3 regions of the Streptomyces sp. NPDC014734 genome follow, and region 3 is predicted to be linked to each of the others. Evidence: riboswitches for the same ligand, from Rfam matches in the RefSeq annotation. Region 3 holds a riboswitch; each other region holds the start of a gene.
What was found. A riboswitch is a leader RNA that binds a small molecule or an ion and turns the genes downstream of it on or off. The one in region 3 is predicted to bind cobalamin.

Region 1 (5,863 bases), on a different contig from region 3:
CGAGTCCATCCACCTGAAGCAGAACTCGGCCTTCTCGCGGATGGACGGGATGTTCTCGACCGCCGCGAACGCCGCCGCCCGGTCCTCCGGATCGGGCAGGTAGGTGTCGAGCAGCGTCAGATAGAACTGGACGTGCACGGCCTCCTCGAACAGCTGACGGCTCAGGTACAGCCGCGCCTCGGGGGAGTTGATGTGCTTGTAGAGCGTGAGCACCAGGTTGTTGGCGACGATCGAGTCACCCGTCGCGAAGAAGGCGACGAGCCGCCCGATCATGTGCTGCTCACCCGGCGACAGCTTCGCGAGGTCGGCGACGTCCGAGTGGAGATCGACCTCCTCCACCGTCCAGGTGTTCTTGATCGCGTCCCGGTAGCGCTCGTAGAAATCGGGGTAGCGCATGGGGCGCAGGGTCAGCTCGAAGCCCGGGTCGAGCAGGTTCTTCTCGGCCTTCGCGGTGTGTTCGGTGGAGCTCATTACTGGCAGGCCTCGCAGGACTCGGGGTTTTCGAGGGAACAGGCGATCGCGTCCGCGTCGGGCGCCGACGCCTGCTGGGCGGGAACGACGGCGGCGGCGGCCGTGCCGGAGGCCGCGCGGGCGATCCGGGTGGCGGGGCGGGACCGCAGGTAGTACGTCGTCTTCAGCCCCTTCTTCCAGGCGTACGCGTACATGGAGGAGAGCTTGCCGATGGTCGGCGTCTCCAGGAAGAGGTTCAGCGACTGGCTCTGGTCGAGGAACGGCGTACGGGCCGCCGCCATGTCGATCAGACCGCGCTGCGGGATCTCCCACGCGGTGCGGTACAGGGCCCGCACGTCCTCGGGGATCCAGGCGAAGCCCTGCACCGAGCCGCTCGCCTCGCGCAGCGCCTCACGGGTGCGCGCGTCCCACACGCCGAGCTTCTTCAACTCCTCCACCAGATAGGCGTTGACCTGGAGGAACTCGCCGCTGAGCGTCTCGCGCTTGAAGAGGTTGGAGACCTGCGGCTCGATGCACTCGTACACACCCGCGATCGAGGCGATCGTCGCCGTCGGCGCGATGGCCAGCAGCAGCGAGTTGCGCATCCCGGTCCTCGCGACGCGGGCGCGCAGCGCGTCCCAGCGCTCCGGCCAGTTCAGCTCGGCGTCGTAGTGGTCCGGGTGCAGCACCCCGCGCGCGGCACGCGTCTGCTCCCAGGCGGGCAGCGGACCCGACCGCTCGGCGAGATCGCAGGACGCCTCGTACGCGGCCAGCATGATCCGCTCGGCGATCCGTGTGGACAGCGCGCGGGCCGCGGGGGAGTCGAACGGCAGCCGCAGCTGGAAGAAGACGTCCTGGAGGCCCATCGCACCCAGGCCCACCGGGCGCCACTTGGCGTTGGAACGCCCGGCCTGCTCGGTCGGGTAGAAGTTGATGTCGACGACCCGGTCCAGGAAGGTCACGGCGGTGCGGACGGTGGCGTCCAGCCGCTCCCAGTCGATGTCGCCGTCGGCCACGAACGCGCCGAGGTTGACCGATCCCAGGTTGCAGACGGCCGTCTCGCCGTCGTCGGTGACTTCGAGGATCTCGGTGCACAGGTTCGACGAGTGGACGACGCGGCCCGGCTCGGCGGTCTGGTTGGCGGTCCGGTTGGCGGCGTCCTTGAACGTCATCCAGCCCTGGCCGGTCTGCGCGAGGGTGCGCATCATCCGGCCGTACAGCTCACGGGCCGGCATCGTCTTGCGGGCCAGGCCCTTCGCCTCGGCGGCCCGGTACGCGGCGTCGAACGCGTCGCCCCACAGGTCGACGAGCTCGGGCACGTCGGAGGGGGAGAACAGCGACCAGTCGCCGTCCGCGTCGACCCGGCGCATGAACTCGTCGGGGATCCAGTGCGCCAGGTTGAGGTTGTGCGTGCGCCGCTGGTCCTCGCCCGTGTTGTCGCGCAGCTCCAGGAACTCCTCGATGTCCGCGTGCCAGGTCTCCAGGTAGACCGCGGCGGCACCCTTGCGGCGACCGCCCTGGTTGACGGCGGCGACGGACGCGTCGAGCGTCTTCAGGAACGGCACGATGCCGTTGGAGTGTCCGTTGGTGCCGCGGATCAGCGAGCCGCGGGCCCGGATGCGGGAGTACGGCAGGCCGATGCCGCCCGCGTGCTTCGAGAGCCGCGCCACCTGGTGGTAGCGGTCGTAGATCGAGTCGAGCTCGTCGAGCGGGGAGTCCAGCAGGTAGCAGGAGGACATCTGCGGGTGCCGGGTGCCGGAGTTGAACAGGGTCGGCGAGGACGGCAGGTAGTCGAGCCGGCTCATCAGCCGGTACAGCGCCGCGACGTCGTCCACGGCCTGCGGCGAGTCGTCCTCGGCGAGCCCGGACGCCACCCGCAGCATGAAGTGCTGCGGGGTCTCGATGACCTGGCGGGTGTGCGGGTGGCGCAGCAGGTAGCGACTGTGCAGGGTCCGCAGGCCGAAGTAGCCGAACCTGTCGTCGGCGCCGTCGACGAGGGCGCGTTCGACGAGGGCGTCCAGGGTCGCCGTGTGGGCCGCGACGAACGCGGCGGTGCGGTCGGCGATCAGGCCCTCGCGGTGACCGACGGCGACGGAGGCGGAGAAGGAGACAGCGCCCTGGCCCGCCGCCTCGTCCGCGATGGTGCGGGTGAGCAGCCGGGCGGCGAGCCGGGAGTAGGCGGGGTCCTCGGAGATGAGTCCCGCGGCGGCCTCGGTGGCCAGCGACCGCAGCTCGGCCTCGTCCGCCCGGGCGCTGCGGCCCCGCAGCGCGGCGGCGGCCACCCGTCCGGGGTCGGCGTCGGGAAGGTCGACGGTGAGGTCGGTCAGGGTCCGCAGCAGCGCGGTGCCCGGTCCGTCCTGTGCGGTTCCCTCGGACTCGGCCGCTACGGACGCGGCGACTGAGGCCGGATCGGCTGGCGCGATGGTCACGTGGTGCTCTCCCTCGCTCGGCTCGGGGCCAGGGCGGGGGAACGGGGCAGCCGGGCAGCACGGAGCCCTGGGCGGGCGGCACTGCGTACGGCGTCCACCGGCCCATCCGCGAGGCCCGGACGTCTGGCACCCGGATCGGTCGAGCCGGGTGCGCTGTCGGCAGGTCGTCGGACTTCGTCGGGGGTGCGCAAAAGCGCACTGAACACACCGTTGCGGGACAGTTCCGGATTCGCACCGGATTCCCCTGCGACGACAGCGAGGATGAGCATACATGTGGGGGCCGCCCGATGAGGCAGCCCCCAGATGTTGTGTCGGCCTCCGTGTGCCGGGCCCGCAGGAGGCGCCCTGCGGGCCTCGTGCCGGGCGGCGGACGGCCCGCCACCCGCCCCCTTTCGAAGGGGCGGGGACGGGCCGTCCGGGGGCCGGGAAGGGGCGGTCAGCGACCGTCCGGAACTCCCGCGGTGACCGGCGCCGGCTCCGCCCGGACACCCGGGTCGCCCGCGTCGGCCGTGTAGTCGGCCGGTGACGTCTCGTCCGTTCCGGCGGGCGCCTTCACCGTGTTCAGGACGAACGTCAGCACCACCGTCACGATCACGTTCAGCACGAACGCGGTGAGGCCGATGTAACCGATCTCACCGATGCCGGGGATCTTCTCGGAGGAGCCGCCGAAGTGCTTCTGGGTGGGCGACGCCACTCCGTACGCGGCCAGCGTGCCGTACACCATGCCGACCGCCCAGCCCGCGAGCAGTGCCCAGCGGTGGAACCAGCGGGTGAACAGGCCGCCGACGAGGGCGGGCATCGTCTGGAGGATCCAGATCCCGCCGAGCAGCTGGAAGTTGATCGCGACCGTCTTGTCCATGGTGAGGACGAAGGCCAGCGCCCCGACCTTCACCAGCAACGACACAAGCTTGGAGACCTTGGTCTCCTGCTCGGGAGTCGCGTCCGGCTTCAGGAAGTCCTTGTAGATGTTGCGGGTGAAGAGGTTCGCCGCCGCGATCGACATGATCGCCGCGGGCACCAGCGCGCCGATCCCGATGGCGGCGAACGCCACCCCCGCGAACCAGTCGGGGAACATGTTCTCGAAAAGCTGCGGAATGGCCAGCTGCCCGTTGTCCACCTCGATCCCGGCGGCGATCGCCATGAAACCGAGCAGCGCCAGCAGCCCGAGCATCAGCGAGTACAGCGGCAGGATCGTGGTGTTGCGCCGGATCACGTCGCGGCTGCGGCTGGAGAGCGTCGCCGTGATCGAGTGCGGGTACATGAAGAGCGCCAGCGCCGAGCCCAGCGCCAGGGTGGCGTAGCCCCACTGGCTGCCCGCGCCGGGGGCCAGGGCACCGGTCGGCTTCCCTCCCGGCGGCCCGGCGAACTTCTCCTGCGCGGCGGCGAAGATGTCGTGGAAGCCGCCCAGCTTGATCGGGATGTAGATGATCGCCACGGCGATGACCAGGTAGATCAGCCCGTCCTTGACGAACGCGATCAGCGCGGGCGCCCGCAGGCCGGACGAGTAGGTGTACGCGGCGAGCACCGCGAAGGCGATCAGCAGCGGCAGGTCCTTGACGAACCAGTGGGTGTTCTCGCCGCCGCCGACGCCCATCACGTCCAGCACCGCCTGGATGCCGACGAGTTGCAGCGCGATGTACGGCATGGTGGCGAGGATGCCGGTGACGGCGACCGCCAGCGACAGGCCCTTCGAACCGAACCGGCCGCGCACGAAGTCCGAGGTGGTCACGTACCCGTGCCGGTGCGAGACCGACCACAGCCGGGGCAGGAAGGTGAAGATCAGCGGGTACACCAGGATCGTGTACGGCACGGCGAAGAAGCCGGACGCGCCGGCCGCGTAGATCGCCGCGGGGACGGCGACGAAGGTGTACGCCGTGTACAGGTCGCCGCCGAGCAGGAACCAGGTGACCCAGGTGCCGAACGACCGTCCGCCCAGGCCCCATTCGTCGAGACTCGCCTCGTTCTCGGCCTTGCGCCAGCGCGCCGCCAGGAAGCCCATGACCGTGACGGCCAGGAAGAAGAAGACGAAGACGCCGAGCGCGACGCCGTTCACGCCGTCCTTCACGCCGACGCACCCCCCTTGCGGGCGCGCTGGTCACGCCGCCACAGCGTGTGCGCGGTCGCGGTGAGCGCGGTGGAGATCAGTACCCAGAGCATCTGGTACCAGTAGAAGAACGGAACGCCGATGAAGGTGGGGTCCACCTTCGCGTACGAACTCACCCAGAGCATCGCGACGAACGGTGCGACGAGGCACAGGGCGATGACGACCCGTACCGGTGTGATGGTGGGCGGCTTTCCTTCCGGCCCTGCTGACATGCGGCGACTCCGTCCCCTCGCTGATCACCTGCTGTGACGCGCAGGAAATCTAGGGGAGGTTTCCGGTCACCGTCACCCCCGGCCGCGTTGCGGTCCGGAAACGGCCACGCGGGCGGGTACACATATGCGAAATCCGGTCAGGCGTACGGGAGTTCGTTCGTCCCGGACACACGGAACGCCCCCGTGGGGAACAGCGTTCCACGGGGGCGGACGGGGTGCTGGTGCGACGGGGAAGGGGTGGCCGGAATCGATCGGCCGGATGCCCTGCCGGGCCCGGTGGGGCATCCGGCCGATCGATTCCGCGCGGGTGGCGGGGCCGGTGCCCCGTCCGGGCCGGAGATCAGTCGGTCGGCCGCTTCAGGCGCGCCACGAACTTGTACCGGTCGCCGCGGTAGACCGAGCGCACCCATTCCACGGGCTCGCCCCGTCCGTCCAGCGAGTGGCGGGAGAGCATCAGCATCGGCAGGCCCACGTCCGTACCGAGCAGCCCGGCCTCGCGCGGGGTGGCGAGAGAGGTCTCGATGGTCTCCTCGGCCTCGGCCAGCCGCACGTCGTACACCTCGGACAGCGCGGTGTAGAGCGAGGTGTACTTCACCAGCGAACGGCGCAGCGCCGGAAAGCGTTTGGCCGAAAGGTGTGTGGTCTCGATCGCCATGGGCTCGCCGCTG
Region 2 (5,863 bases), on a different contig from region 3:
CCGGTTCCGGCCGGTGCTCTCGGCAAGCGCTCGGCGCAGCAGGGACAGGTGCGCGGGCAGGACCGTACGGCAGTCGTCGGCGGCCCGGTGGGTGGAACGCGTGGCCGGGTGGGTTCCCCTCGTGACCGTCTCCTCGGCTGCGGGGGACGTGCGGGGGCGCGCGTCGGCCGGTCGTTCACCGATCGTGCTGTGGTTCTCGGTCGCAGTGAACATGGGACACGCCCTTCGGGTGAGGCGGCGGGACTCGTTCATGGCGAAACCTCCGTTCGCCCTCCCACCTTCGCCCCGGCACGGCCCCCGGCGCGTCGTCCCCCCGCAGCGATTCCCGGCTACCACGACCGCGGTATCCGTTCCCGCCGCCTACGACCGCGCCGGCACGTCCGTACCGCGTCGGCACCTACAGGGGCGCCTGCGACGAGCCCGACTCCGCCGCCGGGCTGACCAGTCCGCACTGGTAGGCGATGACGACGAGCTGGGCCCGGTCGCGGGCCGCCAGCTTCGTCATGGCGCGGTTGACGTGGGTCTTGGCGGTCAGCGGACTGACGAACAGCCGTTCCGCGATCTCCTCGTTCGACAGCCCGAGTGCCGCCAGCCCGACCACGTCGCGCTCGCGCGGCGTCAGGCACCCCAGCCGCTCGTGCACGCCCGCCGGGCAGGGGTCCGGCTGTGCGAGGAAACGCCCGATCAGCGACCGCGTCGCCGAGGGCGACAGCAGGGCCTCCCCGGACGCGACGGTGCGTACGGCGTCGAGGAGTTCCTCGGGCCGGGCCCCCTTTCCGAGGAAGCCGCTCGCACCGGCACGCAGGGCCTCGGCGACGTGCTCGTCGTCCTCGAAGGTCGTCAGGACGAGCACCTTCACCCCGGCGAGGTCCGCGGACTCGCTGATGTGCCGCGTGGCGTCGAGGCCGTCCATCTCCGGCATGCGGATGTCCATCAGGACCACGTCGGGGCGCTCCGCGCGCGCCAGCTCCAGCGCCTCCTGCCCGTTGGAGGCCTCCCCCACCGTCTCCATGTCGTCCGTGGAGTCGAACAGCATCCTGAAGGTGCCCCGCAGCAGGGCCTGGTCATCGGCAAGCAGTACGCGAATCGTCATGCCCGTCTCTCCTCGGTGGTTCGCCCATGGCCTGACCGGGACGCAGGGGCAGGTGGGCCGTCACGGTGAAGCCGCCCTCCGGGCGCGCTCCCGCGTACAGCCGGCCGCCGACCGTGGAGGCCCTCTCGCGCATCCCGATCAGCCCGTGCCCGGTCCCCGGACGGGTGTGGTTCCCGCCGGTGCGTCCGTCGTCCTCGACGGTGATCGTCAGCCGCTCGGGGCGGTAGTGCAGGAACAGCCGGGCGTGGTCGGCCCCGGCGTGCTTGTGCACGTTGGTCAGGGCCTCCTGCACGATGCGGTACGCGGCCAGATCGACCGCCGGGGCCAGCGGTTCCGCGGTGCCCCGCCGGGTATGGCTCACGGTCAGACCGGCGCGTTCGAACGACGCCAGGAGCGCCGGTACGCGCGCGAGGCCCGGCATGGGATCGCGTGGCGCCACCGGGTCGCCGGACTGTCGCAGCAGGCCCACGGTCACCCGTAGTTCGTCGAGCGCCGACCGGCTGGTGTCCCGGATGTCCTCCAGTGCGGCGAGGATCCGCTCCGGCCGCCGTTCCACCAGGTGGACGGCCACCCCGGCCTGAGCGTTGATCAGGGCGATGTGGTGCGCGACGATGTCGTGCAGCTCGCGTGCGATCCGCACCCGCTCGGCCGCCACCCGCTGTTGCGCCTCCTGCTCGCGCGTCCGCTCCGCGTGCTCCGCCCGTTCCTCCACGGCGGCGACGTAGGCGCGGCGCGAGCGCACCCCGTCCCCCACGGCCGCCGGCAGGGCGGTCCACGCCAGCATCGCCGCGTTGTCGGGAGCCAGCCAGGAGCGGGGATCGCAGATCACCGCCGCTCCCACCAGAACGGCGGCCGAAAGCGAAGCCGCGGTCCAGGTGGCACGCCGGTCGGTGAGCACGGCGACGGTGTAGACCGACACCAGGACCGGGCTGATCACCAGCGGACTCTCGCGGAACCCGAACACCTGGAACACCACTCCGCAGCCGACCGCGACGACCAGTACGCCGATCGGGTGACGGCGACGCCACAGCAGCGCGGCACAGCCCACTGCCGCCAGTACCACTGCGGACCAGCGCAGGGAGAAGTAGTGCTCGTGCGGCACGACCGAGGCGGCAACGATGGACAGCACGAACAGTGCCACCACGCCCAGCGCGTCCAGCACGCCGTTGCGGCCCCGGTCCCGCCGCCTCCATCCGCTGATCACCGCCATGCCACCACCGTAGGGTGGACGGCCGCGCCGGGCATCGTGTGGCGTCCCGCGGTCAGACGCCCTTGGCGGGAGGGACCCGGCCCCTGTGGGGGGAGAGTTCGGCCGTGAGCCAGCGGAAGACCTGCGGCACCTGACGCTCCCAGAGTCCCGTGGTGTGCGGCCCGCTCACTCCGGCCACCACCACGTGTGTCGGGAGCACCGCCGCGCGCCGGAGCGCGAGGCCGTCGCGGTAGCCGTCGTCGCGGGAGCCCGAGAGGTAGAGCGAGACGCGTGGCGGGGTGGTGGCGTGGCGCAGGATCCACAGCGGGTTGTTGACCCTCCGCAGATGCGGGGTCCGGGCCGTGAGGGAGGCCCGTTCGGCGGCCGGGTCGTTGTAGCCGGAGAGGCCGACCGCGGCCCGGTACCGGTCCGGGTGGGCGAGTGCCATCTTCACGGCGCAGTGCGCGCCCGCCGAGTACCCCGCCACCGCCCAGCCGCTCGCGCGGCTCTGCGCGCGGAAGGTGTCGGTCACCATCTGCCGGACGTCCACGCTGAGCCAGGACTCGGCGTCGACGACGCCCGGCACGTTGGCGCACCCGGTGTCCTTGCCCGCCAGCAGGTTGGTCCGCGGCTCCACGAGGATGAACGGGGCGATCCTCCCGCTCCGCATTCCGGCCTCCAGCTGCGACTGCACCCGCAGGCTGACGAACCACGCCTTCGCCGATCCGGGAAAACCGCCGAGGAGCTCGACCACGGGGAACTTCCGGTGCCGGAAGGACGGCCGGTCGTACTGCGGCGGGAGCCATACGTACACCTCGCCGCGCACGCCCGACACCGGGCCGCGCAACTGGGTCACGCGGACGCCCCGGCCCATCCGGGCGTCGTGCGTCGGGCCGAAGTGCTGGACGGTCCTCGGCTGGTCCGCCAGCCGCTTGTCGGTGCCGAGTCCGTCGCTCCCCAGGTCCGGGGCGGCGACGACGTGGTGTCCGGTGCCGAGCAGGTCGGCCCAGCTGTCGTAGAGGCCGTTGGCGTTGTTGACCATCACGAAGACGCTCAGCACGGCCGCCGCCTGCGCGAGGACGACCATCACCAGGCGCGCCGCACCGCGCACGACGGCGGGTCCGCCCACCCGGCCCCAGAGCAACAGCGGAAGCAGCACGGTGACCAGGGCCAGGGCGACCGTGGCCAGGAAGAAGGGTGTCCCCGTCAGGCTCATCACGCCAGGGAGGATGCCGCACACGCCGCAAAGGTTTACCCGCTTTTCCGCCTCTTTACGTCGGATGTGAGACAGCCGGGAACCCCGTGTTGACGCCGGGGCCGTCCGGATGCCCGTTCGCCGTCTCACCGGCGGTGCGATCCGGTGCGCCGGCTCGCACCGCGAAGGGCGCGGAGACGGATCCGGCCGCCGGGGTGCGATCACTCACACCGGCCGCCTTTGTGCCGCAACCTCAAGGAAACGTAATATCGGCAGGTCATCGCCGCGACGGACCACAGGAAGCCGGTGCAAATCCGGCACGGTCCCGCCACTGTGACCGGGGAGTGCACCCCTTCGGCATGCCACCGCGCGCGGCGCGGGAGGGCGGGAGGAACGTCGATCCGGGAGTCAGGACACTGCCCTGTCGCGGGCCCGTTGTGAGGGAGCGCGGACTCCCCAGGAGGCTCTACGTGTATTTCGGCATTCCCCGCCGCCCCGTCTGCCCGCCCGCCCGCCGTCGTGCGCTGCGCGCCGCCGCCGCGGCTGCCGCCCTGTCCACCGTCCTGCTCGCCGCGGGCTGCGGGGCGGGCGAGGACTCCCCCGAGGACCGGAAGGCCGCCGCGCGGGCGACGGCCCGGGGTTTCCCGGTCACCGTCGACAACTGCGGTGTGAAGACGACGTACGACAAGCCGCCCGCACGCGTCGTCACCATCCACCAGCACCCGGCGGAGCTGATGCTCGCCCTGGGGCTCAAGGACCGCATGGTCGGCACCGCGTTCCCCGACTCCGCCGTCCTGCCCGAGCTGAGGAAGGACTTCGAGGCGATCCCCGAGCTGGCACGCAAGGAGCCGTCGTTCGAGTCGATCCTGGACGCGGAGCCGGACTTCGTCTACGGCGGCTACGGCAGCGCGTTCGCCGAGAACGAGGGCCGTTCCCGCAAGGCGTTCGCCGACGCGGGCATCGACACCTACCTCAACCGCGAGTACTGCGCCAAGAACAAGCCCGTGACGATGCGGGACACCTACGAGGAGATCCGTACCGTCGGCAGCGTCTTCGGCATACCGGACCGCGCCGACAAGCTGGTGACCGAACTCCGCGGACGCGTCGACAAGGCCGCCACCGCCGTCAAGAACGCCCCCGCGGTGCCCGTCTTCGTGTACGACAGCGGCGACAAGACGGCGTTCACCGCGGGCGGCAAGGGCCTGGGCAGCGAGCTGATCCGCCTGGCCGGCGGCAGGAACGTCTTCGGGGACCTGGACGACGTCTTCGGGGACGTCTCCTGGGAGCAGGTGGTGGCCCGCAAGCCCGAGGTCATCGCCATCTACGACTACGCGGGATCCGGCACCGTCGAGCAGAAGAAGAAGTTCCTCCTCTCGCAGCCGGCGCTCGCCGACGTCCCGGCCGTGAGGAACGAACGGTTCGTGGTGCTGCCGCTGACCGACACGCTGGTCGGCATCCGGTCGGCCTACGCGGTCGACGGCCTGGCCCGCGGGCTGCACCCCGAGCGTTTCCGGTGACGCGGACATCCGTGGAGGACGGCCCGGCCGCGGCCGCGGCCGAATCGCGCACGCGTCGCGGAACCCGGTCGGGTCGGGCCGCCCTCGCCGTCACGCTGTCCGTCCTCGCGGTGCTCCTGCTGCTCTCCGTCACGGCCGGGCTGGCCATCGGCTCGGTGCACGTGCCGCCCGGTGACGTGTGGGGCATCATCACGCACGCGCTGGGCGTCGACCGCTCGGAGCCGACCTGGTCGCGCGCCCGGGAGACGATCGTCCTGACCGTGCGGGCGCCGCGGGTGCTGCTCGGCGCCGTGACCGGGGCCGGGCTGGCCGTGGTGGGTACCGCCATGCAGGCCCTGATCCGTAACCCGCTCGCCGAGCCGTACCTGCTGGGGGTGTCCTCCGGCGCGTCCCTCGGCGCGGTCTCGGTGATCGTCCTCGGGGTGGGTGCGGCGGGGCCGGCATCGCTGTCGGCCGCCGCGTTCGTCGGCGCGCTGGGCTCGCTGCTGGTGGTCTACGCGACCGCCCGCACCGGTGGACGGATCACCTCGGTACGGCTCGTGCTGTCCGGTGTGGCGATCGCCGCGATGCTCACCGCGGTGACGGATCTGCTGTTGCTGACCGCCGGCCGGGGCCACGAGGCGCGTGCCGTCCTCGCCTGGACGCTCGGCGGCCTCGGCGGCGTGGACTGGGGCACGCTGTGGTTGCCCAGCGCGGCCCTGCTGGTCGGCATCGCCGTCCTCCTGGTGCAGTCGCGGAACCTGAACCTGCTGCTGGCGGGCGAGGAGGCCGCCACGACGATGGGGCTCGACGTGGCCCGTTTCCGGGCCCGCATGTTCATCCTGCTGTCCCTCGTCACGGGAATCCTGGTCGCGGCGGCCGGGCCGATC
Region 3 (5,863 bases):
GCGGCCAGCGCGTCCACGTCGGTGAAGTTCGACATCAACGGGACCGCGCACACGGCGACCCGCAGCACGTCCTCGCCGTGCGGCGGCGCGACGACCGACTCGCGCACGGCACCGCGCAGCGAGACCCTCAGGCCGTCCTCCTCGTCGATGCCGAGACCGTGCGCGAAGGGCAGCACCCCGTACGTCCGGCGCCCGGTGATCCCGTGCAGCATCTCCAGGCCCGGCTCCAGCAGCGACACGTCGCCCCGGAACTTGTTCACCAGGTAGCCCGCGATCAGTGCCTGGTCCTCGGCGGCCAGCAGCGCGGTCGTCCCGAAGAACGAGGCGAAGACCCCGCCGCGGTCGATGTCGCCGACCACGACGACCGGGAAGCCCGCCGCACGGGCGACCCCCATGTTCACGATGTCCGTGCGCCGCAGATTGATCTCGGCCGGACTCCCCGCGCCCTCGCAGATCACCGCGTCGTACGTGCTCCGGAGCTGATCCAGGCAGTCCACCACGGTGCCGAACAGCGCCTCCTGACGGCCGCCGTGGTAGCCGCGGGCGCTCATCTCGCCCACCGGCCTGCCCATCAGGACCACCTGGCTGGAGCGGTCGCCGCCGGGCTTGAGCAGGACCGGGTTCATCAGCGCGGTCGGCTCCACCCGGGCGGCCGCCGCCTGCATCGCCTGGGCGCGGCCGATCTCGGCGCCCTCCCGGGTGACGTAGGAGTTCAGCGACATGTTCTGCGCCTTGAAGGGCGCCACCTTCACGCCCCGGCGCACGAGCCAGCGGCAGATGCCCGCCGTGACGACGCTCTTCCCGGCGTCCGAGGTGGTGCCGGCGATCAGCAGTCCGCCGCTCATGTCCGTCTCCGTCCCGTGATCCGTCGCCGTCCGCCGGCGCCCCGGCCCCCCGGGGCCCCGGCTCCCGCGATACGGCGGGCGGCGAGGCCCGCGCCCAGCCGGGCCGCCACGCACACGCCGAGGGCCAGTGCGCCGACCCGGCGCGACAGCCGTACCGCCCGTTCGATGTCCGCGGTCTCCACCGCGCGGCCGGTCGCCCCGCCCAGCACGGGCCGGTGCTCGACCCGGCCGCCGTACGCGAGCGTCCCGCCGAGGCGTACGCCCAGCGCACCCGCGAACGACGCCTCGACCGGGCCCGCGTTGGGGCTCGGGTGCTTCGCCGCGTCGGCCCGCCAGGCCCGTACCGCGTCCCGCGGCCGCCCTCCGGCGGCCGCGGTGAGCAGGGCCGTCAGACGGGCGCCGGGCCAGCCCATGACGTCGTCGAGGCGGGCGGAGGCCCAGCCGTAGCGGCGGTGGCGGGGCGACATGTGACCGACCATCGCGTCCAGGGTGTTGGCGGCCCGGAAGCCGACGAGGCCGGGGACCCCGGCAAGCGCCCCCCACACCAGGGCGCCCACCACGGCGTCCGAGGTGTTCTCGGCCACGGACTCCACCACGGCGCGGGCGATCTGCGGCCCGTCCAGGGAGTGCGGGTCGCGCCCGCACAGACGCGGCAGCCGCTCACGGGCGAGCTCCACGTCCCCGGCGGCCAGGGCGCCGCCGATGGCCCGCGCCTCCCGCCCCAGCGACGTGCCGCCGACGACGGACCAGGTGGCGGCCGCGGTCAGCACGACGGAGGCGGTGGGGCGACTCCGGAGGGCGCGGGTGAGCAGCACGGCACCACCCGCGGCGCCCCCGGCGCAGACAAGGGTGTGCAGCGCGCCCCACCCGCGGTGGTCGTGCCACAGTCGGCGCTCGACGCCCGCCGCGGCCCGCCCGAAGGCGGCGACCGGGTGCCCCCTGCGGGGGTCACCGAGCAGCAGGTCGCCGATCAGGCCGGCCGTGGCGCCGTACGCGAAGATGTGGTCGGCACGCATGGCTCAGCCGGCCGTCGCGCCTCGGAGGGGCTTCGTACGGGCGGCTCTCGGCGAGAGCGCCACTGCAAGGGACGCACGGCTGCCAGGCATGGTGACATGTCCTCACTCAGGGTCCGCGCCCTGGTTCGACGAGACCGGCGACGAGAGTCTCCTGGCTCCCGGATCCGCGGTTCCCCCGGCCTTCCGGCCCGCGCGTGGCGTGCCGTGACGTTCCCGGTGAAGGGGGCCGCTCCCCGGTGACAGTGGCGGGACCGCGCCGGATTCGCACCGGCTTCCTCTGCTGTCGCCGTAATTGGCTCCGGCAGTCCACCACGCACCGAGAACGCCCGTCAACTTGCCGTTGACCTGCGACGGCGCGGTGTGCCGAGACCCACATCGGGCCGCGGTCCACGGCGTGGGGGGGGGGGGCGGGGGGGGGGGGGGGGGGGGCCGGGGGGGGGGGGGGGGGGGGGGCCCCCCCCCCGCGCCCCCCCCCCCCCGCCCCGTCCGTCGCGCGGTCGTTCTCCGCGGTGAGTGACCGCCGGTGAACCCGCCGCCGGGCGGTCAGCTGGTCAGCGCCAGTGCGTCGCGGTCCCCCACCGCGGACCTCCGGCGCAGCAGGGTCACGGCGAGCACCGCACCCACCAGCAGCAGCGCGGCCCCCGCGACCGAGGCGTACTGCATGCTGTGGACGAAGGCATCCCTCCCCGCGGTGATCAGTGAGCGGTCCCCGGTGGCCACCGCGCCCGCCAGCGTCTTGCGGGCGTCCGCCAGAGCCGAGCCGGGCATGTCCGCGGTGTAGACCGCCGTGGCCACCGCGCCCAGCAGGGCCATCCCCATCGCACCGCCGAACTCCTGGCCGGTCTCCAGCAGCGAGGCCGCCGAGCTCGCCTTGTTCGGCGGGGCGGTGGACAGTGCCAGGTCCGAGACGAGCGCCATCACGGTGACGATGCCGCAGCTCATCACGGCGCAGCCGGTGAGCAGCAGCCACAACGAGTCGGTACCGGTAAGGGCGAGAACGGCGAAACCGGCGGCGGCGATCACGAAACCGGCGCAGATGACCCGGACCCGGTCGGTCCGCTGGGCGATCGCCGTGGCGGTCGGTGCCGCGGCGCCCACCGCCAGCGACGGAGCGAGGCTCCACAGCGCTGCTTCCATCGTGCTCATGCCGAGCACCGACTGCAGATACTGCGTGGTGAAGAACGAGGAGCCCATCATGGCGAAGGACGCCAGTGCGTTCAGCCCGATTCCGGCCCCGAAACCGTGCCCGCGGAACAGTTCCCGGCTGATCATCGCGTCGCCGCGGCCGCGCTGACGGCGGACGAAGAGCAGCCCGACGAGGAGACCGGCCGCGACGACGAGCGCGCGTGACGCGTCGAGTCCGTGCGCGGCGCTCTCCTTGACCCCGTAGACGACCGGCAGCACGGCCCCCATCGACAACGGCACGCTCAGGAAGTCGAACCGTCCGGGGTTCGGGTCCTTGAACTCCGGGACCAGTACCGGCACCAGGACCAGCAGCAGCACCATCGCCGGGACGTTGATCAGGAAGACCGAGCCCCACCAGAAGTGTTCCAGCATGACTCCGCTGAGCACCGAGCCGAGCGCGATTCCGCCGGCCATGGCGCCCGACCAGATGCCGATGGCGCGGCCCCGCTGCCGCTCGTCGCGGAACATGTTCCGCACGAGCCCCATCGTCGACGGCATCAGCGTCGCACCGCCGATTCCGAGCACCGCACGGGCCGCGATCAGCATTTCGGGACTTGTGGCGTACGCGGCCGCGACCGACGCGGCGCTGAACGCGAACGCGCCGATGAGCAGCAGCCTGCGGCGTCCGATCCGGTCCCCGAGCGAACCCATCGTGATGAGCAGACCGGCCAGGGCGAAGGCGTACACGTCGAAGATCCAGAGCTGCTGAGTGGCGCTGGGGGCGAGATCCCGGTCGATGGCCGGGATCGCGAAGAAGAGGACGGAAACGTCCATCGAGACGAGGAGGAGGGGCAGCAGAAGGACCACGAAAGCGGTCCATTCCCGGCGACCGGCGAGGTGTCCGCGCTCGGCGGTGGTGCTCGTGGGGTTCGTCATGACTGCGAATGTACGGGCGTTTAAAACATCTGTCTAGTACGGATGTGTAAAACGTTCGTACATCTCGATGGGCAGCGGAAAACGCACGAGGCGGTTCACGTGTGTACGTGAACCGCCTCGTGCGTTGTCTGTGCGCCGCCAGGGACTCGAACCCCGGACCCGCTGATTAAGAGTCAGCTGCTCTAACCAACTGAGCTAGCGGCGCCTGCTGACTCGAAAATAATACCTGCTTCCGGCGGGTGCTGGTGACAGCGGGCGCAAACCGGAAGAACAGTGCGAATTCGGGCGCGTGGCGGCCGGGGTTGCCGGTCCGGCCGGAGTAGCCGACGCGGCCAGGGCGGTCCGGCGGCCGACGCGGCCGCCGGACCGGTCGACGCGCGGCTCAGAGCGCCAGCGACAGCAGCACGGGTGCCGCCTGCCGGTTCAGTGTCTCCGCCGCCGAACGCAGCCGGTACGCGTCCTCGATCGGGAGCGACAGTGCCAGACATCCCGCCGACGCCCCGGCCGTCAGCGGCACCGCCGCACACACGGTTCCGACCGCGTACTCCTGGAGGTCGAGCATCGGGACCGTCGCCGGCTGGCTGTCGAGCTTGGAGAAGAGCACCTTCTCGTTGGTGATCGTCCGCGAGGTGAGCCGGGGCGTCCTGTGGCGCGAGAGGTGGTCGCGGCGGCCCTCCCCGTCGAGCTGGGCCAGCAGGCACTTGCCGACCGCCGAGGCGTGTGCGGACGACCGGAAGTCCACCCACTCGTTGACCGCGGGGGTGAGGGGCCCGTCGGCGTACTGCGTGACCCGGACCTCGCCGTCGACGTACCGGCTGATGTAGACCGCCGCGCCTACCGAATCGCGCAGCTGCGCCAGCGAACGCTGGAGCCTCTCCTCCAGGGCTTTCCTGCGGGCCGCGCCGGAGCCGAGGAGCAGCAGGGACGCACCGATGACATACTCCCCGTCGGCGACCTGTTCGACGTATCCCTCGCGGCGCAGCGTCATGAGCAGGGAGGCGAGGTGCCCGAGGGGCAGTCCCGTCTCCCGGGAGATCTGCGTGTCCGCGACGCCGTCGCCGTGTCCGGAGACCGTTTCGAGAACGCGAAGGGCGTACTGCACCAAGTGGAATGGTGCGGTCGGTTCGGGCTTCAACACCACGGCGTCCCCCTGTCAGGTTGTGACCGCAAGCTTTGCCCTCACGATATCCGCCGTGCTGCCGCTTCGGGACGGTTGTTGACGACGGGTCGATGCGCCCCGGCTTCGTGAGCTGGGGCGCATCTGTACGGCATATGCCGGAGTCACTCGCGTACGACGAGTGGCGAGGTCACAGCACCGCGGCAAGGAACTCGCGCGTACGTTCGTGCTCCGGATCGGAGAAGATTTTTTCCGGCGGTCCGGATTCGACCACACGTCCAGAATCGAACATCAGCACCGTTTCCGAGACGTCGCGAGCGAAGTTCATCTCGTGGGTCACGCAGAGCATGGTGATGTCGGTGTTCCTGGCGATGTCACTGAGCAACTCCAGTACGCCCGCGACGAGTTCCGGGTCGAGCGCGGAGGTCACCTCGTCCAGGAGCAGGATCTCCGGCCGCATCGCCAGCGCGCGGGCGATCGCCACTCGCTGCTGCTGCCCGCCGGACAACTGCGAGGGGTGGGCGTCGATCTTGCCCGCGAGCCCGACCATGTCGAGCAGTTCCCGGGCGCGGGACTCCGCCTCGTCGCGGTCCATGCCCAGCACGTTGACCGGGGCCTCGGTGATGTTCTGCAGGACCTTCATGTTGGGGAAGAGGTTGAACTGCTGGAAGACCATGCCGATCTTCTTCCGGGCCTCGCGCAGATGCCTCTCGGTCGCCGGCTTCAGCGATCCGTCGGACGCCCGGGTGTGGGACAGCGGGCCGCCGTCCACCCAGATCACTCCGTCGCTCACCTTCTCCAGCGTCATCAGCAGCCGCAGGATC

Region 1: it holds a riboswitch for cobalamin, as region 3 does, so the genes downstream of both, ACF1CT_RS02475 (ribonucleoside-diphosphate reductase subunit alpha) here and ACF1CT_RS07010 (cobalamin biosynthesis protein) in region 3, are expected to answer to the same signal.
Region 2: it holds a riboswitch for cobalamin, as region 3 does, so the genes downstream of both, ACF1CT_RS17810 (ABC transporter substrate-binding protein) here and ACF1CT_RS07010 (cobalamin biosynthesis protein) in region 3, are expected to answer to the same signal.

The regions. Positions count from the first base shown of each region.
Region 1 is NZ_JBIBYN010000001.1:566,049-571,911, reverse strand. Features, by position in the region: gene ACF1CT_RS02480 (ribonucleotide-diphosphate reductase subunit beta) at 1-471, opposite strand, end outside; gene ACF1CT_RS02475 (ribonucleoside-diphosphate reductase subunit alpha) at 471-2,879, opposite strand; cobalamin riboswitch at 3,020-3,148, opposite strand; gene mctP (monocarboxylate uptake permease MctP) at 3,316-4,944, opposite strand; gene ACF1CT_RS02465 (DUF3311 domain-containing protein) at 4,941-5,195, opposite strand; gene ACF1CT_RS02460 (GntR family transcriptional regulator) at 5,536-5,863, opposite strand, start outside.
Region 2 is NZ_JBIBYN010000010.1:35,151-41,013, forward strand. Features, by position in the region: gene ACF1CT_RS17790 (hypothetical protein) at 1-213, opposite strand, end outside; gene ACF1CT_RS17795 (response regulator) at 398-1,093, opposite strand; gene ACF1CT_RS17800 (sensor histidine kinase) at 1,065-2,303, opposite strand; gene ACF1CT_RS17805 (alpha/beta hydrolase) at 2,356-3,498, opposite strand; cobalamin riboswitch at 3,731-3,917, shown strand; gene ACF1CT_RS17810 (ABC transporter substrate-binding protein) at 3,948-4,994, shown strand; gene ACF1CT_RS17815 (FecCD family ABC transporter permease) at 5,006-5,863, shown strand, end outside.
Region 3 is NZ_JBIBYN010000003.1:104,067-109,929, reverse strand. Features, by position in the region: gene ACF1CT_RS07015 (cobyric acid synthase) at 1-845, opposite strand, end outside; gene ACF1CT_RS07010 (cobalamin biosynthesis protein) at 842-1,861, opposite strand; cobalamin riboswitch at 2,006-2,140, opposite strand; gene ACF1CT_RS07005 (MFS transporter) at 2,405-3,922, opposite strand; tRNA gene ACF1CT_RS07000 (tRNA-Lys) at 4,054-4,127, opposite strand; gene ACF1CT_RS06995 (IclR family transcriptional regulator) at 4,305-5,063, opposite strand; gene ehuA (ectoine/hydroxyectoine ABC transporter ATP-binding protein EhuA) at 5,230-5,863, opposite strand, start outside.